DNA from 4 places in the Sporosarcina sp. FSL K6-5500 genome. Region 3 is predicted to be linked to each of the others. Evidence: riboswitches for the same ligand, from Rfam matches in the RefSeq annotation. Region 3 holds a riboswitch; each other region holds the start of a gene.

Region 1 (7,380 bases), 1.0 Mb from region 3:
CGTTGCAAGGGCGGCGCCTTCAGCAATATTCCGGACTCTGTCAGAAGTCTCGACTGTTTTCTGCCAAGATTCCGCACGGATATAAAAACGTGCAGATGCGTATTCGGGAATAATATTGGGTGCATCGCCGCCGTGTGTAATAATACCGTGGATGCGGACCTCAGAAGGCAGCTGCTGACGCAGGGCGTTAATGCCGTTGAACAGTTGGATGACAGCGTCCAGCGCATTGATACCTTGTTCAGGAGAACCTGATGCGTGAGCTGGTTTTCCGTAAAAATGAAAATCGAGTGGGTCCACAGCGAGTGATTCACCTGTTGTAGCTGTCTTTCCAGATGGATGGATCATGAGCGCAACATCTACGTCCTTTAAATAACCGTGTCTAACGAAGCTGCCTTTTGCGCTGCCATTCGGACCGCCTTCTTCAGCTGGTGTGCCTAAAACGACAACGCGGCCGCCCGTTTCAGGAAGCGCTTCGGCAAGTGCAATCCCCGCTGCAACACTTGTTGTTCCAATAATATTATGTCCGCATGCATGTCCTAACCCAGGAAGTGCATCATATTCAGCAAGGTAAGCGATTGTCGGACCTTCTTTTCCACTGTCTTTCACAGCATAAAACGATGTTTCATGACCAGCAACCGCTGTTTTTACTTCAAACCCTGCATCTTCCAACAGCGCAACATGTTTGGCACTTGCATACACTTCTTCGTTTCCGATTTCCGGGTTTGCATGAATTTCCTGACTCGTTTGAATATATAAGTCATGGTTCTGTTCAATTGAATGGAATAATATGTTCGTCTTTTCATTTACAATGCTCATTATGAATGCCCCCAGTTCAATTATTTTTTAAGGTCTTCAAAGACGGTATCAATCTCTTCCGGTGTTAACTTAATAAGATATGATCCGCCTTTTGTATCTTCTTCGATAGCTTTTTCAATATCTTCTTCTTGATATAACTCAACGATCCGTTTGAATGTTTTATTGTTTTTTTCTTTCCCGCTTGCTACGATTAAATTCACATATGGGTAAATACTCTCATCGTCACTTGATTCTCTAAAGAGTGGATCCTCTCCTGGTGAAAATCCTGCTTGTCCAGCAATTCCGTTGTTAATAATCGCGGCAGTCACATCTGGCAATATCCGAGGTGTTTGTTGAGCAACCATAGGAATGATTTCTAGGTTCAATGGATTTTCAGTGATTTTTGTCGGATCACCAAACAATCCAAAGTCATCTGAAAGTGAAATTAAATCAGCACTTTCTAGTAGGCGTAGCGCACGTGCTTGGTTTGAAGGGTCATCTGGAATCGCAATTTTGTCGCCTTCTTTGATTTCAGAAATATCCTTAATTTTTTCAGAGTAAACGCCAAGTGGTGCAAACATCGTCGAGCCAATTGGAACAAGTTCATTTTTACTTTCTTTTACATATTGGGATAGGAACGAGAAATGTTGGAATGCATTTAAGTCGATATCGCCTTGTGCAAGTGCATTATTTGGCAATGTATAATCTGCGAATTCGACAAGTTCGATTTCAATGCCTTCTTTTGCCGCTTTTTCTTTCAGCAATGGCCATTGGACACCATCTGCACCGTTGACACCAATTTTCACTTTGACTGTATCACTATTTCCGCTTTCTTTACCGCCGCAAGCAGCGAGTACAATAGCAGTTAATACTGCTAAACTTACTAACCATAATTTCCTCATTTAATTCGTCTCCTTTTAGTTGAATGATTGTATTTTTAAAAGATTATTAAGTATAAGATTCTTTGACCTGGTACAGTGTCTAGCTCCAGGCATCTTGCACTTTCCCCAGATTACCGCCGCATGATTTTTTTAGAAAGTGTATTGCCAAGCCATTGTGCCAATTGCACCATGATGATTAAAATGACGACCGTAACGAGCATGACACTACCGTCGAACCGTTGATAACCGTATGTCATCGCGACATGTCCAAGACCTCCGCCGCCAACTGTTCCGGCAACTGCCGAGAAATCGATAAGACTGACGGAAACGAAGGTAAGTCCTAAAATAAGTGGACCCAATGCTTCTGGTATCAAAACCGTGAAGATAATCCGAAGAGGGCTTGCACCCATTGCCTGTGCTGCTTCAATAACGCCAGGATCAATGCTGACCAAGTTATTTTCAACAACTCGGGCAATGACGAATGTTGCAACAATTGTCATCGGAAAAATGGCTGCTGCGGTTCCGATTGTTGTCCCGACAACTAATCTTGTCAGTTGTGAAATGGCTACTAAGAAGATGATGAACGGAACAGGCCGAACGATGTTAATGACTATATTTAATATTTGAGAAACAAGTTTGTTTTCCAAAATGTTATTTTGCCTAGTGACAAATAATAGCAGGCCAATTGCAATTCCAAAAATGGAACCAAAAACGAGAGTGGCGATTACCATGATCAGTGTTTCGCCGGTTGCTTCTACAATCCGGGGCCAAAATGTAAGCCAATCAACGTTCATCTTGTAGGACCTCCTCTATGTCTACAATTAATTCAAGTTCTTTTAATACATGGCTTACAGCATCCGTTTCTCCTTCAAATGAAACAAGTAGATTGCCAAAAAATCGTTCCTGTAATTCTCGAACTGAACCGTAAACGATGTTGAAATCAACATCATGTTTACGTGTAACTTTTGAAAGAACAGGATCACTTGCAATATCTCCTTTGAAAATAACTCGATATAACTTGGTACCACCTTTTGATTGCCACTCATTAATCAATTTTTCTGAAGGTAGATCCTGCTGCACGGATTGGATGAATCGTTGTGTTGTCGAATGTTGAGGATCAGTAAATGTTTCAAAAACATCACCTGTTTCGATTACTTCTCCATTTTCCATGACCGCTACTTTGTCGCAAATTGTTTGAATAACATGCATTTCATGTGTGATAAGGAGGATTGTAATACCCAAATCCTTATTCACCTTTTTCAACAACCGCAGTATATCGGCGGTCGTATCAGGATCTAGTGCAGATGTGGCTTCATCACAGATTAGGATGTCTGGTGAAGTGGCGAGTGCTCTGGCTATACCTACGCGTTGCTTTTGCCCTCCTGATAGTTGGTCCGGATAATCTTTAGCTTTATCGGCCAGGCCAACGAAGTCCAATAATTCCTCGACGCGTTCCGCAATTGCTTTTTTTTGCATTCCGCCAAGTTTCAAAGGATACGCGATGTTTCCTGCAACTGTCCGTGAGTTCAGCAAGTTGAAGTTCTGAAAAATCATGCCGATGTTGCGACGTTGCGTCCGTAAATCTTTTGAGGATAATGTACTGACGTCGATGTCTCGAATGAAAACAGAGCCTGAAGTCGGGCGTTCAAGCATATTTACTAACCGTAGCAATGTGCTTTTTCCAGCGCCGCTAAAACCGATGATGCCGAAAATTTCACCTTTTTCAACGAAAAGAGAAACATCTTTTACCGCATGTACCTCACGCTTCCCAAGGGCGAACGTCTTGGATGCATTTTTAAATTCAATCATGTATTGACCCCCTAAGTACTTCGTTAATTCTGTGCGGACAACGGATGCAACTAGCAAAATGACTTGTGACCCCGAGCATCTGGCCGCTGAAGCTAGATAGTTGTAAGAACGAAAAAAATCCCTCTTTTTCTTAAAATAGATAAGAAAAAGAAGGATTCTAATAAAAGAAGCCATCTCGTTCTCATCTTCCAAACGCATACGCGTCTGTAGGAGTTGGCACAGTGTTCATTGGTCATGAACCTGTTGCCGAGATGTCATAGGGCCTGTCCCTCGATCTCTCTGGATAAGAAAGTGATGTAGTGCTATTCGATTGTTGCAAGAATTGAATCTAACTCTAGTGTGCAAATTAGGTAAAGTCAATGAATTTACTAAAGTAAAATAATTCAGATTACTAATAGTCGTAAACAATTTCAGAATTCTGATACACTTAAAGTGATAGAGAAAGCGGTGTGAGAATGACAATTTTTATATTTATTAGCATTATACTTTTTGCGTCCATTTTACAGACAAGTACAGGATTTGGTTTTTCGATCATGGCGACACCTTTTCTACTCATGATTTTCAATCCGATGGAGGCCATTCAGATTAACCTAGTTTTGTCGCTTGTTATTTCGAGCGCACTTATTGCTAAAATACGTAAAGATGTGGATACAGACCTATTAAAAAAGTTGATAATCGGGAGCTTATCTGGACTGCCAATTGGTATCATTTTGTTCATTTCGGCGGATATCAACAAATTGAAAACGGGCATAGGCATTGTTCTTCTTTTGCTAACACTGCTGCTTGTCCTGAACCTTCGAATTAAGAGAACTAAACGTGGGGACCTTGTTGTTGGCGGATTATCCGGTACATTGACGACAGGAATTGGCATGCCAGGTCCGCCGCTTTTGCTCTACTTTGCAGGAACGGCTATGCAAAAAGAAACATTACGTGCAACGACACTCGCGTTTTATTTATTCATCTATTCCGTTAGTCTACTCATTCAAGTGCTTTTTGTTGGTACAAATAAAGGTATCTGGACCTCAATCGGAATGGCACTGCCGCTAGTATTTGCTGGATTGTATCTAGGACAACTACTATTCCGTCATATCAGTCAAAAGACCTTTCGGATCTTCACATATGGTATTTTACTATTTACGGGCGTTTATTTATTAATAAAATGAGAAAGTAATTTATAGAATGGAGATGTTTCTTATGAAAATCGCATTGTTTGGGGCAACAGGGCGCGTAGGTGGGGAAGTCCTAAATTTAGCATTAGCAGAAGGGCATGAAGTGACGGTACTTGTCCGTTCACCTGAGAAATTGGCGCCACATGATAGGTTGACGATTATCCAAGGTGATGTCCGTGATGTTGCAGCAGTTTCGACTGCCGTTGCTGGAATGGACGTTGTATTCAGTTCGCTAGGTACAGACCAAACAACAACGTTGACTGAGGCAGTTCCTCATATGATAAGAGCGATGGAGGATACAGGAATTAATCGGCTAGTCACAATTGGGACAGCAGGCATCTTGCAAAGTAAGATTGATCCCGAAAAACTGCGTTATGAAGCTGGAGATACAAATCGTCGACTAACTTTTGCAGCGGAGGAGCACCATAAAGTGTATGACAGGCTGCGTCAATCGAGGCTTGAATGGACAATTGTCTGTCCTACTTATTTGCCGGATGGTGTTGCGGTGGGTGACTACAGAACTGAGCGCGATTTGTTGCCAGAGGAAGGTAAACAAATATCCGTTGGTGACACAGCTGCTTTTGCTTACGGCGAACTACTGCAAGGCGATAATATCGGGTTTCGTGTAGGAATTTCATATTAGTAAACAGAGTAGTACTGTCGTTGACAGTGCTATTTTTGTACGGAAAAGCATCACTCTTTTATGGAGTGATGCTTTTTATTTGGAAAATAAAAAGTTACTTTGCTGGCCACCATAGTAACAATGTTTCATGTGAAACACTGCGTTGTTAACCCCATAGTAACGGGCAGAACCCCCATCCCGATTGAATTTTCACTTTATAAAGGAATTCCAAAAAATGCCTGAAACGAAAATAAAGATCATCCGTCAAATCAGTTAGCAGCCAAAGTAACTGCTAGTTGAAAGGTTGGGGAGGAATTTTTTATGAAAAAAAAGTTTGGAATGCTTATATGTGCAATGGTTATCTTTACGATGGTGGGTTGTTCGGGATCAGGATTAAATGACAGTATAAAGGACGAAGTTTCCGTCAAAGACATAATGGAAAGTATTAAGGGGCAAGTTGTACAAGATATAAAAGATGCAGGATTCGACGATGGACAAACTGATGAGGAAATTCTTCAAAATTATGTGGAGACGAATTTAGTAAATGCTAAAACAGACGATTCAATGACACAAATATTTATGGAGCGAACAGAACTTGATAAAGAGTTACTAGCAGAAGGTTTGATGTTCAACTCTATGTTTAATATCAACTCGGATGAAATAATTGTCTTGAAAGCGAAGAATGAGAAGGACGCAGAATCATTGAAAGCCTCGTTGCAAAAAGAATTAGATGCACAAATACAAACATGGGAACAATATCTTCCTGATCAATATGAAAAAGTGAAAAACAATGTGTTAAAAACGACAGGTGATTTTGTTCTATACGTTACGTATGGCAATGTAGATGCAGTAGAGCAGATTTTTGATGAAAAAGTAAAGTGAATTCTAAAGTTGCTTATTTCGCGACTTTAGAAGCCTCTAGCGGATGTCACGGATTTTGAAGGAATCTAAGTTTGCCGCGTCCTGCGTCAATGTTTGCATGCCTGTATCCTGCAGGCACATGCTCAATTCAAGATTCGGACTAAAACACACGCCGAGGCGTATTTGAAGGGCGCTGAATAAGCGTCTTTCTACATAGCAAAAGCTAGGAGAGTGATTGTGTGGTATTCAGTAGCTTATTATTTCTATTTTTCTTTTTACCAACTACATTACTCCTTTATTTTTGCGGTTCTAGAAAGATGAAAAATGGCATTCTCCTTATCGTTAGTCTTATCTTTTATGCATGGGGAGAACCTGTTTATATATTTTTAATGATTTTTTCGGCTATTACAGATTATTTTCACGGGTTATTTATTCAAAAATACAGGTTAACTGCGCCGCTTAAAGCGAAGCTCGGATTACTTTCATCTATTGTTATTAATCTAAGTTTATTGTCTTTTTTCAAATATGCAGACTTCCTAATTGAAAACATCAATAATTTATTCGGCATGAATGTAAATGCCTTGGACCTTCCATTACCGATTGGCTTATCTTTTTACACATTTCAAACGATGTCGTATGCAATCGACGTGTATCGTGGACGGGTGAAAGCACAACAAAATCCGTTGACGCTTGCGCTATATGTTTGTTTGTTTCCGCAGCTTATTGCAGGACCTATCGTACGATACGAAATTATTGAACATGAACTTAAAAACAGACGTGTTACGCTTAATCAATTTTCAGAAGGTGTGAAGATTTTTCTTATCGGGCTTGGTAAGAAGGTGTTGCTCGCCAATAACATAGGATTTTTATGGAGTGAAATTCAGCAGCAAAGTCCTGCTGAATTGTCGGTATTGTCGGCTTGGATGGGGATTGCAGCATTTGGTTTGCAACTGTATTTCGATTTTAGCGGTTATTCTGATATGGCCATTGGCCTCGGAAAAATGTTCGGTTTTAATTTTCCGCAAAACTTCAATTATCCGTTTGTTTCCCGCAGTATCTCTGATTTTTGGCGAAGGTGGCATATGACGCTTGGCGGTTGGTTCCGGGACTATGTGTATATACCACTAGGCGGGAGTAGAAAAGGTAAATACAGGCTCTATCTAAATTTATTCATCGTTTGGGGTCTGACCGGATTATGGCATGGGGCTGCATGGAATTTCGTGGCTTGGGGTCTTTACTTTGG
Region 2 (7,380 bases), 1.1 Mb from region 3:
CTCCCCCTGCCTACGATTAACACTTGAGCATCTTCTGCAATCACTACTTGTTGTTCAACAACTCGGTCATATAAACTATCAACAATCTTCGGATGAATGCCAAATGCTTTTCCGTATGTAAATTCGATATCGGGATACATGATTTTTCCCACTTCGATTTCAAATGGAATATCTTCATTTGCATGCGCTGCGGATAATAAAAGTATAGGTACAATGGCAATTTTAGTTGCTCCGCGTTCCACGCATTTCGTAATCCCTTCATCCACGCTTGGTGCCGCTAGTTCTAAAAAACAAATCTCTTGAATCGGAACATCGATCATTGCTTGACTGCTCTTAATAAACTGAATGGCTTCTTCGACACCTGCTTTAATTCGGCTACCGTGGCCCACATATAAAACTGCCTGCATGCTAATCCCTCCTCGTATCAAGTACGCCTCGGCGTAATAAGGTAACCTTTCTTTATTATTAAGCGGGGATTTTCACCCCTGCTGAATGAAGTTAAACTGCTAGTATGCAGATACTTCTTTAATACTATTTTGGTTCAACTCTGTTTGTTCAAACCATTGAATCTTCTCTCGCAATTTCACAACTTCGCCGACAATGATCATACTTGGGTTTTTAATTTCAGATTCTCTCGCAATCTCTACAATGGTCGACAGTGTACCTGTAATCGTATACTGTGCTTCTGTCGTCCCCCAATGAACAAGTGCTACTGGCGTGTTTTCAGGTCGGCCATGCTTAGTCAGTTGCTCACAAATATAAGGTAAGTTTCCGACACCCATATAAATCGCTAATGTATCAATACCAACTGCAAGACTTTCCCAATGAATGGAATCGCTTTTTCCAGCACGCATATGGCCAGTTACAATCGCAAAACTAGAACTTAAATCACGATGCGTGACTGGGATTCCCGCATAAGCAGGAGCCGCAATTCCAGCAGTAATTCCTGGAACCACCTCAAAAGGGATTCCGTTGTCTGCAAGAACTTCTGCCTCTTCAGCACCTCTGCCAAAAACGAATGGATCTCCACCTTTTAAGCGTGTGACGATTTTTCCCTGCTTCGCATATTTCACTAAAAAGTGGTTAATCGTCTCCTGAATCATTGCATGGTAATTTGGGAGTTTTCCGCAATAAATCAAGTCCGCTCCCGGTTTTGCATAGGAGAGCAGCTCTTTATTAATTAAACGATCATACAAGATGACATCCGCTTGTTGAATACATTTCATCCCTTTAACGGTGATTAAATCAACATCTCCAGGTCCAGCTCCAACTATAAATACTTTTCCCATTCTCATCTCTCCTCTCACCGCTCAGTTCTACAATAAAATCATCGTTATGAATGAATCTCTTCTTTTTGCATTCCTGCAATTAATACTTCGATCACTTCCGGTCGGCTAAATGTCGATGGCAGTTGTTCTCCCTTACGAAGCATTTCTCTCACTTTTGTTCCCGACAAGATCACATGGTGACTGGCATCATGCGGACAAGTTTTTGGTGTTGCCATGTTACCGCATTTATTGCAGTAAAAGCTATGCTCGAAAAATAATAACGTGATCCCAAGTTCTCCAAGCGTAAAGTTGCTAAAGATTTTCTGAGCATCATACGTACCGTAATAATTACCAACACCCGCATGATCACGACCGACGATAAAGTGTGTGCAACCAAAATTCTTTCGAACCATCGCATGAAAAACAGCTTCTCTTGGTCCGGCATAGCGCATTGCTGCTGTAAACACACCTAAAAACACGTGCTCTTTCGCATAATATTTTTCTAGTAAGACTTCATAGCTTTCCAGGCGCACATCTGCTGGAATATCATCTGATTTCGTTTCACCTACAAGGGGATTCAAAAATAATCCATCTACAATTTCCAATGCAGTCTTTTGAATATATTCATGTGCCCTATGAACTGGGTTTCTCGTTTGGAAACCGACGACTGTTTCCCAGCCTAGCTCTTGGAATTTCCCTCTTGTTTCAATCGGGTCATATAGGTACTCCGAAAACTCATTCAGCGGCCTTCGCTGAATCAGTGTGATGGTTCCACCCAGGTAGACATTAGGGCGCTCAAACAACTTCTTGACGCCTGGGTGCTCACGGTCTGTCGTTTGATAGACTAGTTTAGCTTCTTTTTCCTTATCTGGTGTGAAAATATCCGATACTTCGAGAACACCATAGACAACTCCATCTCTCACCAATTTCACAAATTTCCCAACAGCGATACCTTGTGCGTTCACCTCTGTCGTTGGCAATGTAATCGGAATTGTCCAAGGTACTCCAGTAGATAATCTCATTGTTGTAACAACAGAATTGTAGTCTACTTCTGTAAGAAATCCACTTAAAGGGCTATAAGCACCCGTACCAATCAAATCCAAGTCACTACTAGCAATTTCGTCTAATTCAACTGTTTCAGTTATTCCTTCGTATTGAAAACCAGGATTCCAGCGATTAATTAATGTACCACCATGCGGTTGACTCAAACTCATTTAAATTCCCCCATTTTCGTTAGCATTATGCAAGCCACACTCTGTCTTCGCCTGATTTGCCCAGCGCCCTGACCTCGACCCCGTCGTTGTATCCCCTTTGAATGTGCAGTGTGAACAACCGATACTGGGATAGCCTTGGTCATGGAGTGGATTATATGGCAAATTATGTTTTTTTACATAATCCCAAATATCAATCCACGTCCAATGAATCAGCGGGCAAATTTTAACCGATTGAAAGGTTTCATCTTTGTTCACAAAGTTTGTCTGACTTCTTGATGGTGATTGTTCACGCCTAAGTCCTGATAACCAAGCGGTCGTACCGCTCATTGCTTCACGGAGTGGAATTACTTTCCTCATATGACAACAACGATCCGGCTGTCTTTCCCATAGTCGATCGCCATACTTGTCAGCTTGTTCCTCAACCGTTAAGCCGGGAGTCTTCATTTCAATTACAAGCTTTGGATAACGTTTCTTTACTTCATCGATTAAGGTATGCGTTTCTTGAAAATGAAATCCGGTTTCGAGAAAGACCACTTTAGCAGTTGGTTTTATTTGCGAGATTAAATCTATCATTACGATACCTTCAACCCCAAAACTACACGCATATACAAGTTCATCGTCGTATTCTCCGTAAGCCCATCGCAAGACGTTTAACGCACCTTTTGACTCGTCATCGATTGGAAAAACTTCACTAGTCTCAGCCCAAGATTTGTACGTCAACTTCGCCATACTAATCCCCCCTCTAAACTCAATAACTCTATTACATTATCTTTTTTTAAAAAAGGCGACTTTAATCTACTATTGATTAAAGTCGCCTCTAATTTTTTAGTCAGCGAATTGTTCGTATGTTCACGATTGTCCATTAGCTTCTGGATTTCCAGTCGGCATGTGATTAGCGTTTATACTAACTTTATTAATCCTATGTGTCAAGTAGGTTTAAATACATTCTATTCCTAAAACCCCAATATGTTACGCATTTTGTAATTTTTTTAGATATAGTTATTTTCTTTTAAATAAGAAACGATGACTTTGACAGACTCTACAATATTTAATTGATTGGTATCAATGATTATTTCCGGGTTAACAGGTTCTTCATAAGGAGCATCAATTCCTGTAAAGCCTTTAATTTCACCCAATCTTGCTTTCTTATAAAGCCCCTTCGGATCCCGTTCTTCACAAGTTTCTAAACTTGCCTTAACGTATATTTCGATAAACTCATCGGATTTGACAATTTCTCGCACCTGATCTCGATCTTCCTGATAAGGCGATATGAATGCTGTCAATGTGAATAAGCCAGCGTCGACCATTAGTTTTGAAACTTCACCGATTCTGCGAATATTTTCCGTCCGATCATTTGGACTAAACCCTAGATTCTTATTTAAACCGTGCCGGACATTATCTCCATCCAGTCGATAAGTATGAATGCCTTTCGCGTGTAACTCTGTTTCTAGCGCTACTGAAACTGTTGATTTCCCTGACCCTGATAGCCCAGTGAACCAAAGAATAGCACTCTTATGGCCCTTTAGTTCTTGACGATTTTTTTTTGTTACCTCTGATTCATGCCAAACGATATTTGTAGACTCTGTCATTGTTTGCCCCCCTAAATCATTTGTTTCAGTTTAATTTTTATATACAAAAAAGACACCTTTTTCCGATTCAAATAATCGATTAGAAAGTTGCCTTTAGTTGTCTAATTAGCATGTATGAAATTGTTAAAATGATAAATGACTTACAACCTTTACAGTAAAGAAATAAAAAAACCACTTCTAAATAGAGCAAGAAGAGGTTAATAGAATCGAACACATATTACTCCTCTTATCTGCTAAACTTTCGTTTACTGGAATTGGCACAGTACTAAACAGTCTGTTGCCGAGGTTTCATCGGGCCAGTCCCTCAACCTCTCTAGATAAGATATAAACTATTAAGTTGAGACCAATACTACATTATCGAAAATTCAAAGTCAATGACTTATCAGAATTTATTTTCAATCATATCAGTTTAGTTGGAATTAAAGGCGATCTTCTTGCACATATAATAGGCACTTTAAACTACTTTTCAGTGCGCTAGGAAACATGTTAGTTAACTCTCACTTAACCTTTCGTTGTTCTCATCGGTTTTCTCTATTTCCTTTTCATAATTATTTTTCCAATTAACAAGAAAGATTCCTGCAAATATTAGTAATCCACCAAAAAGGATAGACCAGGTTAGTCTTTCATGGAGTAAAAACCATCCTGTGAGTACACCGAAGAATGGCGCTAAAAAAAGGAATGCACTAGTTCGTTCTTGATTACCTCTTTGGAGAAGATAAAACCAAATAGAAAACTGAATAATTGAGGCTGCAATGGTAAGCCATAACAAAATCAGGATAGATTGAGTAGTCATTTTAAAGAAAGTCTCTTCCAGTAGTAAGCTTCCCAGAAAGAGAATTAATCCACCAAAAAGCATTTGATAGGCTGTCATTACATACGTATCAAATTTGAAACCATGTATTTTTATCAATAGCGTAGCAATCGCCCATGAAACAGCCGACAAAAGCCCTAATATGGTACCGACTTTAAAGTCAAGATGTGAACCTAACGTGAGAAAAACCCCGATAAAACCTAACAGTACACCTATCCATTGCTGAATATGGTAACGCGATTTTAAAAAAAGCGTCCCAAAAACGACAACGAGTAAAGGATTCATAAACGTTAGGATAGACGTATCTCCAGAAGTGATTGTACGCAGTGCCATAAATATACAGCCCATCACAAAAGCTGTTTGGAAAAGTCCAATTAGAACAAGCCACACCCAGTCGATTGCTTTTACTGGATGTGGCTTGTTTAAGATTTTAACGATAGTTGCCATAATAATCCCTGCAAGCGTAAAACGCAGAGCGACTAATAGGAGTGGAGATGAATAGGCTAACCCTAACTTCCCTATTGTAAAAGAAGAACCCATTAGTCCAGTCGTCAAAATCACTAACAAGCAAAAACTGATTCGATTCATCCGATCCCCACCCCATTATTACTATAAAACGTTTAAAAGAAAATGCTGATCAATTGATTTCACTTTAAGTTTTCAAAGAATACACGGATAACGTCGGCTCCGCCTAAGAAGGTCCCCAACGTTCCTCCCAAGTTAGTCAAAACGATTACCAACAAGACCCGTGTCACCTTATTTGCCCAAAAACCTTTAATCGTAAAAACATCTGCAGAAAGCGTTTCAAAGTCACCAACACTTGGGCGGCGAAAAAATGCTTGAACAATTCCTGAAACCCAACCGGCCGCTATCAGTGGATGCAAGGTAGTAATAGGGGCTGATACAAAGGCCGCTAAAATGGCCAGCGGGTGTCCAAGAGCCACCGCAGCACCAATAGCTGACAGGCTACCTGTCCATAAGACCCAGCTTAACGCTTGATCGAAACCGGCAGATGGATTTGCGATAAAGGTGTAGGCGATAATTGATAATAGAAGAATCGGAATTGCCCATCCGATAATTTTTGGGATTTTTGATTTTGGTGGTGTTTGCGCTAATGCGACTAAATCATGGTCATTATAGATTTCTTTTGTAATCCCTGGAACATGTGCTGCACCAATGACTGCAACGACCTTTTTACCTGGTGCATCTTTGATTTTCTGTGCTAAATACTGGTCTCTCTCATCGATTAAGGGCGTCTTTAACCTTGGAAATGATTCCGTAAAGTCAGTTAGAACGGCATTTAGCGTGTCCTTTGATTTCATTTTCTCCAATTCTTCTTCAGAAATCGTCTCTTTGCTGAAGATACTATAAAAAACCGACATCAGAAGCTGACTTTTCCCCTTAAGTCCAATATTCCCCCAAATTCGGGAAAAAGTAATTTGGATATTACGGTCAGCCAGCACCAAATTTGCACCGACTTCTTTTGCTGATTCAATCCCCTGAATCATTTCCTGTCCAGGTTTAATATCAAATTGCTTTGCCAAACGATTTTGAAAGGAGGATATTGCCAGATTCATTAAGAGCAATGTAGCTTTCTTCTCTTTAATCACCTTGAAAATATCCGTTTCTTTCCACTTATTACTATCCATTATAGATTGAAACCTTTGTTCATCCAATTCAATGCATACTGAATCGGGTCTTTCCTTGTCGATTACCTCTTTTACTTGTTCTGCACTTTGCTTGGAAACATGGGCAGTTCCAATAAGTATTAGTTCTCTACCGTCTAATTCTATTCTCGTAATGTTAGTCTCTTGCATTGACAAACTTCCTTTATGAACTTATTTCTTCTGAGCAACCTTAAGCCAAGGTTTACTAAAAAGACGGTCTAGTTATTATAATGAATCAGTTTGAATGAAATTTCAATTATCTTTCATTATTAATATAATGAAAGTCACCCTCATGGATAACGACTATTAAATATGATACGTAAAGTCCTCGGGCAATACCCTTTTTAAAAATTTCTGTGTTCGTTCTTCCTTTGGATTTACAAAGATTTCATGGGGTGCTCCTTCCTCTACTACGACTCCCCCATCCATAAATATTACTTTGTTAGCTACATCCTTCGCAAAACCCATTTCATGGGTGACAACTAACATAGTTGTTCCTTCTTTCGCGATATTCTTCATAACTGTCAAAACTTCCCCGACTAATTCTGGATCCAATGCAGAAGTTGGTTCGTCAAATAAAATAATGTCTGGATTCAAAGCAACTGCTCTTGCAATGCCTACCCTTTGCTGCTGCCCTCCCGATAATTCACTAGGATATGCATTGTATTTATCCGATAGCCCCACTTTATCCAACGCTTTTTTCCCTATCTCAACCGCTTCTGCTGTCGGGATTTTTCTTCCGATAATAAGTCCTTCTGTAACGTTTTCTAAAGCTGTTTTATTATTGAACAAATTATTGTTTTGAAATACAAAAGCGATTTTCTGTCTAAT
Region 3 (7,380 bases):
AGCATATCGGTATGGTTCGTCCTGCCCGAATTGCACAGTTTGCTTCGCAAGGATTTGTTGTCTTCGCTCCTTATTATCGGGGGAACCGTGGAGGCGAGGGACGGGATGAGTTTGCTGGGGCCGATCGTCAGGATGCGGTGAATGCCGTTGATGTGCTGAAGCAAAATCCGAAGACAAACGTGGAAAAAATTCACTTGTTTGCATTTTCACGGGGCGGTATAATGGCTCTTTGGACAGCAATTTTACGTGAAGATATTACGTCGGTAGTTACATGGTCTGGCGTATCCGATATCGTATTTACATATAAAGAACGGAAAGATATGCGGCGGATGATGAAAAGAGTTATCGGCGGGACACCGAATAACATGCCGGATGAATACAGAAACCGTACGGCGCTGTTCCGCGTGGATGAAATTGATGCTCCCGTACTCATCATTCATGGCATGATCGACGAGAACGTGTCATTTCAACAAGCAGTTTTGCTTGAAAACGCACTGCGTGAACATAAAAAAGTATATGAGACATGGTATTTCCCTGAATATACACACTTCATACCGCCTGTCATGAATGCACAACTTGTACGCGATTTATGTAGTTGGATGAGAAGACAAGAAAAATGAGTGGTTTTTTGAATAAAATGAAGTTGCAATTAGAAGTACGGGTTTGCAATTAAAACGCCAAAGTTGCAATTAGACGAAATAAGTTGCAGTTAAAACTCCATTTTTACAATTACAAATCCAAGGTACAAAAAAACAGTGTAGCACATTCAATGTGCTACACTGTTTAATTTGAAAATTATGCAATCGGTCCGCCTTTAAGCGTAATCTCTTCAGAAACCATACCGAATTTTTTAAAGTTTTCATGGAACATGTTTGCCAATTCATTTGCTTTTACATCGTATGCTTCGCCGTCTGCCCATGCATTGCGCGGGTTCAACACTTCTGTTGGAACACCATCAATGAATGTAGGCATTTCGAGGCCGAATACGCCGTTAGTTTCTGTTTCAATGTTGTTCAATTCTCCAGCAAGAGCTGCCTGTACCATAGTGCGTGTGTATTTAAGATCCATACGCTTACCAACGCCGTAGACACCGCCAGTCCAGCCTGTGTTAACAAGGAATACTTGTGCATCATGTTCATCAATTTTCTTCCCAAGCATTTCAGCGTATACTGTCGCTGGAAGTGGAAGGAAAGGTGAACCGAAGCACGTTGAGAACGTTGCTTCAGGTGATGTGATACCACGCTCAGTTCCGGCAAGCTTCGAAGTGAACCCGCTTAGGAAGTGATACATTGCTTGTTCTTTTGTTAACTTCGAGATTGGAGGTAGTACGCCAAACGCATCTGCCGTTAAGAATACAATCGTTTTCGGATGACCAGCAACAGAAGGGTCAACGATGTTATCAATTGCTTGGATAGGATAAGCTGCACGCGTGTTTTCAGTTAATGAACCATCATCGTAGTCAGGAATGCGTGTTTCCGGATCGACGACAACGTTTTCTAGTACGGAACCAAAACGAATTGCACCAAAAATTTCAGGTTCTTTTTCTTGTGATAAATTAATACATTTTGCATAGCAACCGCCTTCGATATTGAAGACACCAGTGTCAGACCAGCCATGCTCGTCATCGCCGATTAATTTACGGTTTGCATCTGCCGAAAGTGTTGTTTTACCTGTTCCAGAAAGACCGAAGAATAGGGCAACATCGCCGTCTTCACCAACGTTTGCTGAACAGTGCATTGGCATAATTCCATTTTCTGGTAGTAAGTAGTTCATGATTGAGAAGATTGATTTTTTCATTTCGCCAGCGTATTCAGTTCCACCGATAAGAACAATACGTTTTTCCATTGATACGATAATGAATGTCTCTGAATTCGTACCATCGACCACAGGATCAGCTTTAAATGAAGGAGCCGAAACGATTGTGAATTGTGATTCATGTTGTACTAGTTCTTCTTCAGTTGGGCGGATGAACAAGTTGTGAACAAACAGGTTATGCCAAGCAAATTCATTCACAACTTGAATGGATAGTCGTGAAGCTGGATCTGCGCCTGCAAAACCTTTGAAGACGAACAGTTCGTCTTTTGTTCTCAAATGAGTGATTACTTTATTATATAATGAATCGAAAATTTCAGAAGAGATTGGACGATTGACGTTGCCCCAATCGATTTTGTCTTTGGAGGACGCTTCCTCAACAATGTATTTGTCCTTAGGTGAACGACCTGTATATTTGCCTGTCTGAGCTGTAACCGCTCCGTCTGATGTCAATTGAGCTTCACCACGTGAAATCGCTTTTTCAACAAGTTGTGGAACTGAAAGTTGAACTTTTACATTTTTCCCAGAAAGAAGTTTGTTGAGGTCATCACTAATTTTCGCAGATATCATAAGTATGTACCGTCCTTTGCATATAGTCCCAATCAATTGGGTGTCATCACATTATTGAATTAGTATAACACATTAAGAATAATAATCTATACTAATTCAAACCTCAAGGATTTATACGCAAAATGGGTAAAAAGATTTGACATGCAACAAGATTTTTCGTAGCATATATAGTTGAACGGATACTCTTATCCCGAGCTGGTGGAGGGGTCAGGCCCTATGAAACCCGGCAACCTGCACAGACGTTTTGTCTGCGCGAAGGTGCCAAACCTGTAGCAAGGCACAGTCCTTGTATGATAAGAGTGAAAGGTGCTTATGAAATCATGCCTTTCCTCATGTATTATTACGTGAGCGAAGGGCTTTTTATATGATATCGCCCTTAATCCTCGTGTATAGAGCTCGCAATGGCTTGTAGTCTTTTCATTTAGAAAAGACTCTACATGGGACATATGAGTACCGTATCAATCTCGTAGGATATAAGGAGGAAATAACATGACAAATCGCCGACTATTTACTTCAGAATCGGTAACTGAAGGACACCCGGACAAAATGTGTGACCAAATTTCGGATGCTATTCTAGATGCTATATTGGCAGAAGATCCAAATGCACGTGTTGCATGTGAAACGACAATTACAACAGGACTTGTCCTCGTTGCAGGAGAAATTACTACGACAACATATGTCGATATCCCGAAAGTTGTGCGTGAAACTGTTAAAGAAATTGGTTATGTACGCGCGAAATACGGATTTGATTGGGAAACATCTGCAGTTTTGACTGCGATCGATGAACAATCAGCCGACATCGCTGCAGGCGTTGACCAGGCACTTGAAGCGCGTGAAGGTTCGATGACAGATGATGAACTTGAAGCAATTGGAGCTGGTGACCAAGGTTTGATGTTCGGTTACGCTTGTAATGAAACACCGGAACTGATGCCGTTACCAATTAGCCTAGCTCATAAATTATCATTCCGACTTGCACAAGTACGCAAAGATGAAACCCTTACGTATCTGCGTCCAGATGGAAAAACACAAGTGACTGTTGAATATGATGAAAACAATAAACCAGTACGCATCGATACAATTGTTATTTCAGCGCAACATCACCCTGAAATAACACTTGAGCAAATTCAGCGTGATATTAAAGAATTCGTCATAAACCCGGTTGTACCAACTGATTTAATCGATGAAGACACGAAGTACTTCATCAACCCAACTGGCCGCTTCGTAATAGGGGGACCTCAAGGAGATGCAGGTCTTACTGGCCGTAAAATCATCGTTGACACGTACGGTGGTTATGCGCGTCATGGCGGCGGTGCGTTTTCTGGGAAAGATGCGACGAAAGTGGACCGCTCGGCTTCATATGCGGCACGTTATGTTGCGAAGAACATTGTCGCTGCAGGACTTGCAGATCGATGTGAAGTGCAACTTGCTTATGCAATCGGTGTTGCACAACCTGTATCGATTTCTATCGATACATTTGGAACAGGCACAGTCGAGGAAAGTAAACTTGTTGAGCTTACGCGTGGACTGTTTGACCTTCGTCCAGCAGGCATCATCAAAATGCTTGATCTGCGCCGCCCAATTTATAAACAAACAGCTGCATACGGTCACTTCGGCCGTACAGACATTGATCTACCGTGGGAACAAACGGATAAAGCTGATGCATTGAAAGAGTTAGCAGGGAAATAATGTAGTGTAAACACTGAAAGGCAGGATTTCCCTGTTTTTTGGTGTTTTTTCTGTTTAGGATGTTTGATTTAGCGGGCGTCATAGAGTGTAGCGAATCTGTCGTACACTCTCATCACAGGAGCTATAAACAAATGATACAATTGTTATAAAGTGAAACCTGATCGGAGAGGAGAGAGCGTCGGGCTATGAGTTTAATAGGTTTGTTACTACTGGTTGGGGTTGTTGCGTTATTTGTGTTAATTGGTTTAGTAATCTTTTTATTTATAAAAAAATAAGAGCTGCCTTCAAAGGCAGCTCTTTTATTACTGTTGTAAATTCTTGTAATACTGCCCTTTTTCGGCATACTCCTGAACAATCCGTTCCATGTCCGCACGATCGTCGTCATTCAGCTCACGCACGACTTTTGCTGGCGACCCGAGTGCTAGCGTATTCGGGGGAATCTTCTTACCAGGCGGCACGAGACTGCCTGCGCCAATGAATGCCCCTTCGCCAATTTCAGCACCGTCCAAAACAATGGAACCCATACCGATAAGCGCTCCTTTTTTTACCGTACAACTATGTAACGTTACTTGGTGCCCAATTGTCACCTCATCTTCAAGAATAAGCGGAAACTTTGGGCTTTGATGAAGGCAGCATAAGTCTTGAATATTTACTTTACGTCCAATAATTGTTGGAGATACGTCACCCCGGATTACGGTATTAAACCAAATTGTCGATTCAGGACCAATTGTCACATCACCTGAAATCGTCGTGAAGTCGCCAATGAAAACGGACGGATCAATTACAGGCGTTTTTCCTTTATAAGGATAAATCATGATGCTCTCCTCTTTTCTTTAGGTAGTGTATAATTATCGTAACAAAGATTAGGTTTTTATTGTAGATAAATAGGGAAATATATAGATAAAAGAACTAGATAGATGAGGGGAAGATGACCATGTGGAAATGGGAAGCGGAAGGGCCACCAAAAGCTGTCGTGGCCATCGTCCATAATGTGTACGAACATCATAGTAGAAATGCATGGCTTATTCAGAAACTAAGAAACAGCGGTTTTCATGTCGTGACAGGAGATTTACCTGGACACGGGGCGGAAGGTGTCGGAAAAATTCACGATGAACAATTTGATGCCTACGCTAAATTTGTGGAAAAATTAATAGCGGTCGGTCTCGATGATAATTTACCTTTGTTCATTATTGGACATGGAATAGGTGCCACCTTCGTAATGCGTCTTTTACAGCGAAAGAAAATTGAATGCGCAGGGGCTGTTTTTAGTTCCCCATGGCTAGCATTGCGTCATCAGCCACCTAAATTTTCGAACGTATTGACAAAATTCTCGTCATCCATGAAATTGAATCATGAAATTGACATTGAGATGTTAACACGCAATAGTGATTTATATGAAGAAGCTAAGCAAGATGACTTTTATAACGATGAATTCACCGTAGCCTGGTATAAAGAGTTACAATCATTCATGAAATTGGTTGCGCAGAGTGAAAGAAGTGTTCATGATATCCCAGTGCTTATGCATATTGCGGAAGAGGATAAAATAACAGACATAGTGCTTGCTAAGAAATGGTTTATCCGACAGGAACTTTCTGAGTTTCAATATAAGCAATGGAAACGGCTGTACCATGACGTTTATCAGGAACCAGAGCGCGAGGAAGTATACTTATATACGGAATCATTTATGAATAATGTTCTAAGGTCGCTAGGGTATGTCGTATAGGGAATACTTGGAAATGGTTTGTGAGTAAATGTGAAGAGGGAGGTGTTTACGATTACGATAATTGGGTTTGTACGACATGGCGTTACCGCGTGGAATAAAGAAGGAAGGGCACAAGGAAGTACTGATGTCCCACTTGATGATGAAGGAATTGAGATGGCACACGGTGTAGCTCAAAGACTTTCTGGTGAACAATGGGATGTCATCTACACAAGTCCTTTAATTCGTGCTGCAAAAACAGCTGAAATCATCGCGGACAGTATGCCTGATATCCGTCTCTTATCGGACAATCGCTTGCGGGAATCAGGGGGTGGCCTGGTTGAAGGATTGACGGAAATGGAGCGAGTAAAAAAATGGGGGCACTCATGGAGACAGCTGGAACTCGGTTTCGAACCGCAGGAAGAAATTATTTCACGCGGACTTAATTTCATAGAGGAAATAAAAGAATTGCATCCAGATAAACGAATCTTAGTCGTCAGTCATGGAGGATTTATTGGTCGATTGATAAAAGAGCTTGTCCCTTACAAGGATTTAGCTATGGATCTGGAAAACACATCAGTCACTATTATTAAACTGCAAGAAGATCGAAACCTATGCGAGCTGTTTAATTGTACGAAACATTTACAACGTATTAAGTAAGCATTTAAAACGCCAGAGAATGGCGTTTTTTATTTTGCGTATATTTAATAAGTCGAAATACATTATATTATTTAAAATATTCTATCATTCTAGTGACTATTAGACTATAATCAAAAATATAGTCTAATGAGGTCAGAATTTATGAGTGAAGTATGTCGAATCAAAGTAGAAGGAGGTAAGTGAAATGAAATCGATTAAAGCAAAAATTATTGTCAGTGTAATAGCGTTATTTTTCATTATCCTTACGGTAGTAAACTTGTTCGTTAATCTTCAAATGCAAAAGCAAACGGAAAATGTACTTATAAATCAAAGTGAAGTTGCCGTGCAGGAGATGAGTCGATCGATTGAAAACAGTATGTTGCAATATGAAAAAACGCTATATTTGCTTACCGAAAATCCGGAAGTCACATCATTTATAGAGACGCAGTATGGCACCGGAAGTGATAGCGAATTAAGTCGAGGCATCGAAAAGGTCTTTAATGATTATATGGGACAAATGACGGATACGGATTTAATGTATTTTGGATTCGAAAACAAATATACCAAATTTGTTCCCCATCTCGTTATCGATGGATTTGATCCGACTAGCCGCGTATGGTATACAGCAGCTAGCGACCAACCAGACAAAGTTGTATGGTCGGATCCATATGTCGATGCAGCGTCAGGTGGATATGTTATTACGGCATCTAAAGCGATGAAACGAAACAATTCACTTGTTGGTGTTATTGGGGTAGACATTAGTTTGGGAAATATTACTGATAGTGTATCCAAAAGTGAATTTGGATTTGGAGGCTACCCATTCTTATTTGATAGAAATGATGGGGCAATCGTTCACCCTCATTTACTAACAGACAAAGAGGAATTGGCGGATTTATCTTATTTAACGGCATTATTTAACGAAGAAAAAACTAAGGGAATCGGACAATACAATGAAGATAAGAATGAAATGGTCG
Region 4 (7,380 bases), 1.0 Mb from region 3:
TTTAAAGCTCTTATAAGTAGATATAAAAATAAAACGAGTGATAGATAGTCATTTGCTACAAACAATAAAATAAGTCCAAGTAATATAATCGACCAGGTGATTTTTTCATAGTATTTATCAATAAATTTCAGCATTAATCTTCCCCCAGTATGTGTATACTATATATACGGAATGATTGATGGAAAAGTTTCCTTTTATCACAAATTGAATATGTTCTACTACAAAGGAGTTTGTCGTATGCAAGAAAAAAGACCAATGGGCCAATCACGAACAATCCAGACGAAGCTAGTATTGCCGCCAGATACCAATCATCTGCAGACAATTTTCGGCGGAAAAGTTCTCGCGTATATAGATGAAATCGCTGATATCACGGCAATGAAACATTCAAAAACAGCGGTTGTAACTGCTTCAATCGATTCAGTCGATTTTGTATCGTCGGCGCGTGTTGGAGATGTACTTGAACTTGAGGCAATTGTTACGTCAACTGGCCGTACATCGATGGAAGTATTTGTATCGGTCCATTCAATGAACCTGCTTACAGGCGAAACAAAACTAACAACCGAATCCTTCCTAACGATGGTTGCCATGGATGAAAATAACAAGCCTACTCCTGTGCCGGGCATTTATCCGGAAACAGAGGCTGAAAAGAGTCTATTTGAAACAGGCCCCGCACGCCGTGAACATCGGAAATTGCGGAGTGAGATGAAACATTAAATAATTTGTTATGGAAAAAGCCCACGGCAAGTTGTGGGTTTTTTTCCGTTGTGTCGCGTATCATTTCAATGCCATTTCTACTTTTCACATAAAATGTTTCATTGTAAAAACTAGTATAATCTAAATAATTCATGTTTTGTGTATTGACAATCTATTCGGAAGACTGTATTGTACTCATTAACAACTAAATACGTAACTTTCTTATCCAGAGAGGTGTAGGGACTGGCCCGATGATACCTCAGCAACAGACTTGTAAAAGTACTGTGCTAATTCCAGAAGCGTAAGTGTAATGCTTACTGCTTGGAGATGAGAAGAGCAAATAGCGAATTCGCCAAAACCTCTTCTTGAAATTTAGAAGAGGTTTTTTGTTTCGTCTAGGCTCCGGGCGCCAGATGCTTGGGTCATAAGTTAAAGCTGCTCTGCGGCAAAGAACGCCGCTACGCATCTTCATCTTATGCCTGACGCATCTAAGCGGGCGCCCTTCGCTTTTGTTACTTCTGGAGACTAAAGTTACCTTCAAAAAATGAAGGGAGAATTATTGTGTCAAATGAATTAATCAATGCAATTGCTTTATTAAAAAAGAAAGAATGGGTTGATTTAACACATACTTTCGGGCCTGACTCACCCCGTTTTTCAGCATTTGATGCAGCAGAGTTTACAACATTATTTGATCACGATGATGGATTTTTCGCACAGAGCTTTAAATTTGCGGGACAGTACGGCACACATATTGATGCACCCATTCACTTCGTTCGTGATACAAGATACTTGGATGAATTGGGTTTGAAAGAATTGGTATTACCGCTGGTGGTCATCGATAAATCGAAAGAATCTGATGCAAACCATGATTTTACATTAACTGTTGAAGACATTCTAAAGTTTGAAGCTCAGCACGGGCAAATTGAGGCAGGTACATTTGTGGCATTACGCACAGATTGGAGCAAACGCTGGCCGGATAATGAGGCATTTTGCAATAAAGATGCCGATGGGAATAACCGTATACCGGGTTGGGGCCTTGCTGCTTTGAAGTTTTTATTTGATGAAAGAAAAGTAAAGGCTGTCGGTCATGAAACATTCGATACGGATTCAGCCATTGATTTTCAAAAGAACCAAGCTCTGCTAGGCGAATATTATGTTCTTGAACAAGATACCTACCAAATCGAGCTATTAACGAACTTAGATAAAGTGCCCTCAAAAGGCGCGGTCATTTTTAACATCGTTCCGAAGCCGGAAAAAGCATCGGGATTCCCAGTACGCTCATTCGCGATCCTGCCGTAAGAAAAGGGCCCGCTCATTTGCGTTCCTACCGTAAGAAAACAAGAGGATCTGCTCATTCGCGATCCTGCCATAAGAAAAGAAAGAGGATCTGCTCATTTGCACTCCTGACCTAATAAAACCGTAATTTACTCCTAAAACAGAAAGAAGGAATATACCATGACAAATCAATCGACAACACTAACGCAAGCACCATTCAGAGCGGATCACGTTGGAAGTTTACTACGACCAGATAATTTGCATAAAGCGCGCAAAGACTTCAAAGAAGGCGTAGTTACTGCACAACAATTACGAGAAGTAGAAACACAGGAAATTAAACGGGTTGTTGATAAGCAAATTGAAGTTGGTTTGGAACCTGTAACAGACGGTGAATTTAGACGTACGTGGTGGCATTTAGACTTCTTGGAGCATTTGAACGGAATTGAAGGATATGTGCCAGAGACTGGCTACGTATTTGATGGTATTGAAACAGAACGATATAACGTTCGAAACACAGGCAAGATTTCGTTTGACCCTAATCATCCATTCATTCAAGACTTTGTTGAGTTTAATGAAATCGTAGGCGGCCGTGCCGTTGCAAAACAAACGATTCCAAGTCCGAATCAGCTCTTTAATATCGGAATTCGTGATGAAACGATTTACCCTGACATTGAAGAATTTACCAACGATGTTATTCAAGCATACAAAGATGCTTTGAAAGCATTTTACGAAGCTGGTGTACGCTACTTGCAGTTGGATGATGTTTATATTGCGGGGCTTTCTGCACCGAATATCCCATTTAACGACGGAGCCTATTCAAGAGAACAACTAATCGACTTGGCACTACGCGTCATTAATGGCGTTTTGGAAGACAAACCTGAAGATCTTTTCGTAACAACACACCTATGTCGTGGAAATTACCAATCGACGTGGGCGTTTGAGGGAAGCTACGCACTGATTGCACCCACACTTCTTGCAAAAGAAAAAGTGGATGGCTTCTTCCTTGAATATGATGACGAGCGTTCAGGAGACTTTAAACCGTTGGATCATGTGCCAAACGGCGGAGCGAAGGTTGTCCTTGGTGTTGTTACTTCGAAAAATGGAGAAATGGAAGACAAGGATGCGGTCATTGCGCGTATTCAAGAAGCCGCACAATACGTGCCACTTGAACAACTATGCTTAAGTCCGCAATGCGGATTCGCTTCAACGCATCACGGCAATAAGCTAACAGAAGAGCAACAATGGGAAAAGTTGAAATTCATTGTGGACGTGGCAAAGGAAGTTTGGGGTTAAACTGATAAACCGGAACAAGGCTCATATGCTTTGTTCCGGTTTATTTCTTATTCCACTGAAAATGGCACAGCAACGGATAATTCGTGCATTGGCGCGCCTGTTGAAATAAATGTTTTCACAAGACGGTATTCACCTGGAATCAGTGTCACGCCGAGCGCGTCGACCGAAAAGGTCTGCCGTGCTTCGCTGCCGGCTGACAACACATTTCCAAAGTCTTTAAAGGATGGGTTCTTTAAGAATACGGCATCTGAATATGTAATAATATACCACTGGCCATCTGTATTTACTTCTATATGATAAAATTCGCCCAACTGGTAATCGGATGAGCTATTATTTCGAACAAGCGTCTTAATGATGGATGGCGAACCGACGAATGAATCTTCGTCCAATACAAGTGATAAACCTTCTTCTGATGAAAACATTTCCTGGTCAGGCACGGGATCGGGCAGTGTAGAAACTGCGGGTTCTTTCCCGCAGGCGGAGAGGGGGAGTATAAGAACGATTGCAATTGACAGCAGTTTATTCATGATGGAAACACCTCCACTTCTAGCATATACCTTTAAGGGTGGATAAACCTTGATTGATAGCAATAAATAGCTGTGGATAAGTTAATTCCCATGAAAATTCATTGAGTGTTATCCACATGTGGGTAAAATATAATGTGTAAATGAAACTTCATCCACTTATTTTCGTATAACAGAGAAAGGGGTGGAGTCAATGAGACAGGAAATACAAGAACGACAAATGGAATTGACGATGATACGTACTGAGCGCAACCGAGTGAAAAGGCGTCTTGAAGGCACGGAGGTAAAACTTAAAGACGCAATTATACAACGTGATAACTTGCATGAAAAACTGACAAAAGAACAACAGGATGTAGTGAAGCTTGGCAAGTTTTCTTTTATGAATAAGATAAGTGAGTGGACAGGCAAGTGGGATGAAAAAATGGAGAAGGAGATTTCAGAAGCAGCGGATGCGGAGCTCCATTATAATGAAGCAGAAAAAGTAGTGACGGACTTGGAAGCGGAAGCGGTCCGATTACATGAAGAGATTAAAAATCCAGACTTCGACTATATCGAGGAAGAGTGGGCGGATTTTCTGAAGGAGAAAGAGACGTGGATTCGATTCAATGACACAATTGCGAATGGGACGTTACAAAAAATAGCAGATGATAGAGTAAGACTGCGTTCAATGCTGCGTGAAATTGACGAAGCCTGCGATGCAGGTAACAAGGCAAATCGGGCACTCGATGCGGCGCTGGAGAAGCTTGGGGCGGCAGAAGGATTGTCGGTATGGGATACGTTCCTTGGCGGTGGCTTGCTAGTATCGGCTCTTAAATACTCCGAAATTAATAGCTCCGATGATCTTGTCCATCGCGCGCAACGTGCCCTCCGCCATTTCGAGACGGAACTGATGGATGTCCAAAATGCCGCGACTGAATCATTCACGGTGAACAAAAGTGACATCTTTACATTTACAGATCTGTTTTTCGATAATATTTTTTCGGACTGGATGATTCATTCCCGCATTACAGACGCGAAAAGTAAGTTGAACGATGTGCTTCAAGATGTGCGCAAGGTTCAAGACCGACTTGCGAGAAAGCGTGATGAATTGATGCATGAACTAGAGAGGCTAGATGTACAGGAGCGAGAAATTATTGAAGCGTAATGGATTGTAAAGGTAATTAGGACGATTGTCATGGCAATCGAAGAAACTGTGAGGGCAACCCGTGGAACAGTCATGGCAACCGCTAACTGTGAGGGCAACGTGTCAAACTGTGAGGACAATCCATGGAACTGTCATGGCAAGCACAAACTGTGAGGACAACGCGTCAAACTGTCATGGTAACCGATGAAACTGTGAGGGCAATGCGTCAAAATGTCATGGCAACCGATGAAACTGTGAGGACAACTCATGGAACTGCCATGGCAACCGCAAACTGTGAGGACAACGCGTCAAACTGTCATGGCAATCGAAGAAACTGTAAGGACAATCCAACAAACAGTCATGGCAAGCACTAAAACTATAAGTGAAAACCACCTCATTCTTGAAACAGCAGGACGCAGCTTATGCATCCTGCTGCGCTATGAAACGAATTTTGAGCAACTTCCGTATTGCTTCATTCAAATTCCAAAAACTCAATTCGGTTGCCAAAAGGATCATGTGTAAAAAAGCGTGATCGCCCTTCGATTGGAAGTTCTTCACTAAACGGATAATTAGCTTCTTCCAACCGTAATTTCAATTGCTCCAGTGCATTCACTGTAAAACCGGGATGCGCTTTTTTCGCAGGCATGAAATCCTGCTGAATACCGATATGCACTTCTTGTGAGCCACAAAGGAACCAGCAACCCCCGCGCCCCTTCAAGTTTTCTGGTTTTGGAATCTCCTCCATACCGAGCAATTCCCCGTAAAACTTCCGTGCTTTATCTTCAGACTCGGGCGGCGCTGCAATTTGGATATGATCAATTCCTGTTAGAAACTTGCTCATTGCTCAACACTCCTCTGAACGTAATACCTTCAGTATAATCTCCATTCAGCTGTTTCACTAATACCATTTTCCGAGACTAGTACATAAGGAATCCTTATCAGCTTGAATGAAAGTGATTGATTTTCCCAATTGGTTAAATAATCGTATACTATAAATGAAGGAAGTGTGGGGAATGGATTACATACTTATATTTTTCATTGGAATGGCTGCGATGACACTTGGAACGCTTGCAGGTGGGGGTGGCCTGATTACGGTCCCGGCTATGTTGCTCATGGGTATCCCAATTCACTCTGTCCTTGGGGCTGGGAAGATTTCAACAACAGTTAGTTCGTTTTCTACTTTTATAACAGTCCTACTGAAAAAGCAGGTTACATTTAAAGAATCATTTTGGATTATACCTATATCACTTTTCGGTGGATTTACAGGTGGTTTCATAGCAACACGCTTGACGGAAAGTACAATGTACATTATAGCGGTTATTCTTCTTATCATTGCTTTTCTTACATCATTCCTTTCCAAAGTAGACTTCTCAGGGGAAGAAAGCTTAAGGCCGACGAAAGTAGCGATTCCTGGTTTACTCGGCATTGGAATATATGATGGGATGTTTGGACCGGGGCAAGGCACTCTACTACTGTATTTGTTCGGTCACTTACGAATTGCGTACATTCGGGCAATTGGCTTTGGCCGTCTTGCAACGTTTTCAAGTGGATTTGGTGCAGCCATCAGCTATATTGCCATGGGTAAGATTATTTGGCCAATTGCCTTTGTACTCATGGCCGGTTCCTTATCGGGCGCACAAATCGGTGTGCGACTTGCTGAAAGGTTGAATCCGGATCACGTTAAAATATTATTGCGCATTATCACGATAGCGTTGATCATCCAGCTTATCGTCAATAGTTTTCTTTAACTAAAACACCTCATCCGCTTGAAAGGAAGAGGTGTTTTTTGAATGGGTGAATTTATCCCAACAAATCCCTTTACAACATCCTTGCATATAGTGTACTATTTAACTAATACACCGACATGTAGAGGGGGAACGCTGATGAAGCAGTGGAATGGATTGTTGAAAAAAGAATGGGTGACGTTGAAGTGGCCGTTACTCGTTAGTGCATTGCTTGGGATTATTGTAATGTCGTTTGTTCCACATCTAATAGCCAACATTTTTGGTCTTGAAGTACATGTTTTTGAAGTGGTGCTTGTTATCTGTTTTATTTGGGCGGGTGCAAGTGTATTAGCACCGGTTATTGCATTGTTTATTATGTTGGAAAGGGAAATAAAACGTCCGGATGTGTGGTTTCATTCGACGGCGTCCATTTTTAAATTGGTTGGAGCGAAAGCATTTTTTGCATCCCTTATTGGTGCTGTGGGATTGTTAATTCCAACACTGGTTCTTGCCGTTCAACACGTATTATTCAGCTCTACAATGGCTACATTTGATGATTTGTTTTTCTTTGGAAGTATTTTTATAGTCATGATTTTTGCAGTATCGATAATATTCATGAGTATCGGGTTTTTCTTCTGGGTCATAGACCGACTTATGAAGCCATATTTAAAGGGATTTTCAATTGTTGCTACGATTATTATATTCCTTGTTGCTTCTCGGCTATATAGTTTATTTGTCCTCTCCGAAC

What was found. A riboswitch is a leader RNA that binds a small molecule or an ion and turns the genes downstream of it on or off. The one in region 3 is predicted to bind S-adenosylmethionine.
Region 1: linked by a shared signal. The riboswitch ahead of MKX62_RS07945 (methionine ABC transporter ATP-binding protein) and the one ahead of metK (methionine adenosyltransferase) in region 3 are both predicted to bind S-adenosylmethionine.
Region 2: linked by a shared signal. The riboswitch ahead of cysC (adenylyl-sulfate kinase) and the one ahead of metK (methionine adenosyltransferase) in region 3 are both predicted to bind S-adenosylmethionine.
Region 4: linked by a shared signal. The riboswitch ahead of MKX62_RS08130 (cyclase family protein) and the one ahead of metK (methionine adenosyltransferase) in region 3 are both predicted to bind S-adenosylmethionine.

Annotation. Positions count from the first base shown of each region.
Region 1 covers NZ_JBBOTP010000001.1:1,719,117-1,726,496, forward strand. The annotation lists gene MKX62_RS07930 (M20 family metallopeptidase) at 1-816, opposite strand, end outside; gene MKX62_RS07935 (MetQ/NlpA family ABC transporter substrate-binding protein) at 837-1,697, opposite strand; gene MKX62_RS07940 (methionine ABC transporter permease) at 1,808-2,470, opposite strand; gene MKX62_RS07945 (methionine ABC transporter ATP-binding protein) at 2,460-3,485, opposite strand; SAM riboswitch class I at 3,664-3,775, opposite strand; gene MKX62_RS07950 (sulfite exporter TauE/SafE family protein) at 3,941-4,648, shown strand; gene MKX62_RS07955 (NAD(P)-dependent oxidoreductase) at 4,680-5,297, shown strand; gene MKX62_RS07960 (DUF4358 domain-containing protein) at 5,598-6,158, shown strand; gene MKX62_RS07965 (MBOAT family O-acyltransferase) at 6,377-7,380, shown strand, end outside.
Region 2 covers NZ_JBBOTP010000001.1:3,896,240-3,903,619, reverse strand. The annotation lists gene MKX62_RS18545 (sirohydrochlorin chelatase) at 1-407, opposite strand, end outside; gene cobA (uroporphyrinogen-III C-methyltransferase) at 507-1,289, opposite strand; gene sat (sulfate adenylyltransferase) at 1,334-2,482, opposite strand; gene MKX62_RS18530 (phosphoadenylyl-sulfate reductase) at 2,483-3,211, opposite strand; gene cysC (adenylyl-sulfate kinase) at 3,472-4,071, opposite strand; SAM riboswitch class I at 4,295-4,395, opposite strand; gene MKX62_RS18520 (DMT family transporter) at 4,562-5,470, opposite strand; gene MKX62_RS18515 (TraB/GumN family protein) at 5,530-6,699, opposite strand; gene MKX62_RS18510 (amino acid ABC transporter ATP-binding protein) at 6,856-7,380, opposite strand, start outside.
Region 3 covers NZ_JBBOTP010000001.1:2,756,391-2,763,770, forward strand. The annotation lists gene MKX62_RS13255 (alpha/beta hydrolase family protein) at 1-620, shown strand, start outside; gene pckA (phosphoenolpyruvate carboxykinase (ATP)) at 796-2,382, opposite strand; SAM riboswitch class I at 2,565-2,682, shown strand; gene metK (methionine adenosyltransferase) at 2,872-4,068, shown strand; gene MKX62_RS13270 (gamma carbonic anhydrase) at 4,371-4,883, opposite strand; gene MKX62_RS13275 (alpha/beta hydrolase) at 5,003-5,791, shown strand; gene MKX62_RS13280 (histidine phosphatase family protein) at 5,834-6,427, shown strand; gene MKX62_RS13285 (methyl-accepting chemotaxis protein) at 6,612-7,380, shown strand, end outside.
Region 4 covers NZ_JBBOTP010000001.1:1,758,120-1,765,499, forward strand. The annotation lists gene MKX62_RS08120 (hypothetical protein) at 1-134, opposite strand, end outside; gene MKX62_RS08125 (acyl-CoA thioesterase) at 238-714, shown strand; SAM riboswitch class I at 913-1,027, shown strand; gene MKX62_RS08130 (cyclase family protein) at 1,255-1,992, shown strand; gene MKX62_RS08135 (5-methyltetrahydropteroyltriglutamate--homocysteine S-methyltransferase) at 2,149-3,261, shown strand; gene MKX62_RS08140 (immunoglobulin-like domain-containing protein) at 3,309-3,788, opposite strand; gene MKX62_RS08145 (hypothetical protein) at 3,979-4,929, shown strand; gene MKX62_RS08150 (hypothetical protein) at 5,052-5,282, shown strand; gene MKX62_RS08155 (VOC family protein) at 5,381-5,749, opposite strand; gene MKX62_RS08160 (sulfite exporter TauE/SafE family protein) at 5,922-6,656, shown strand; gene MKX62_RS08165 (hypothetical protein) at 6,792-7,380, shown strand, end outside.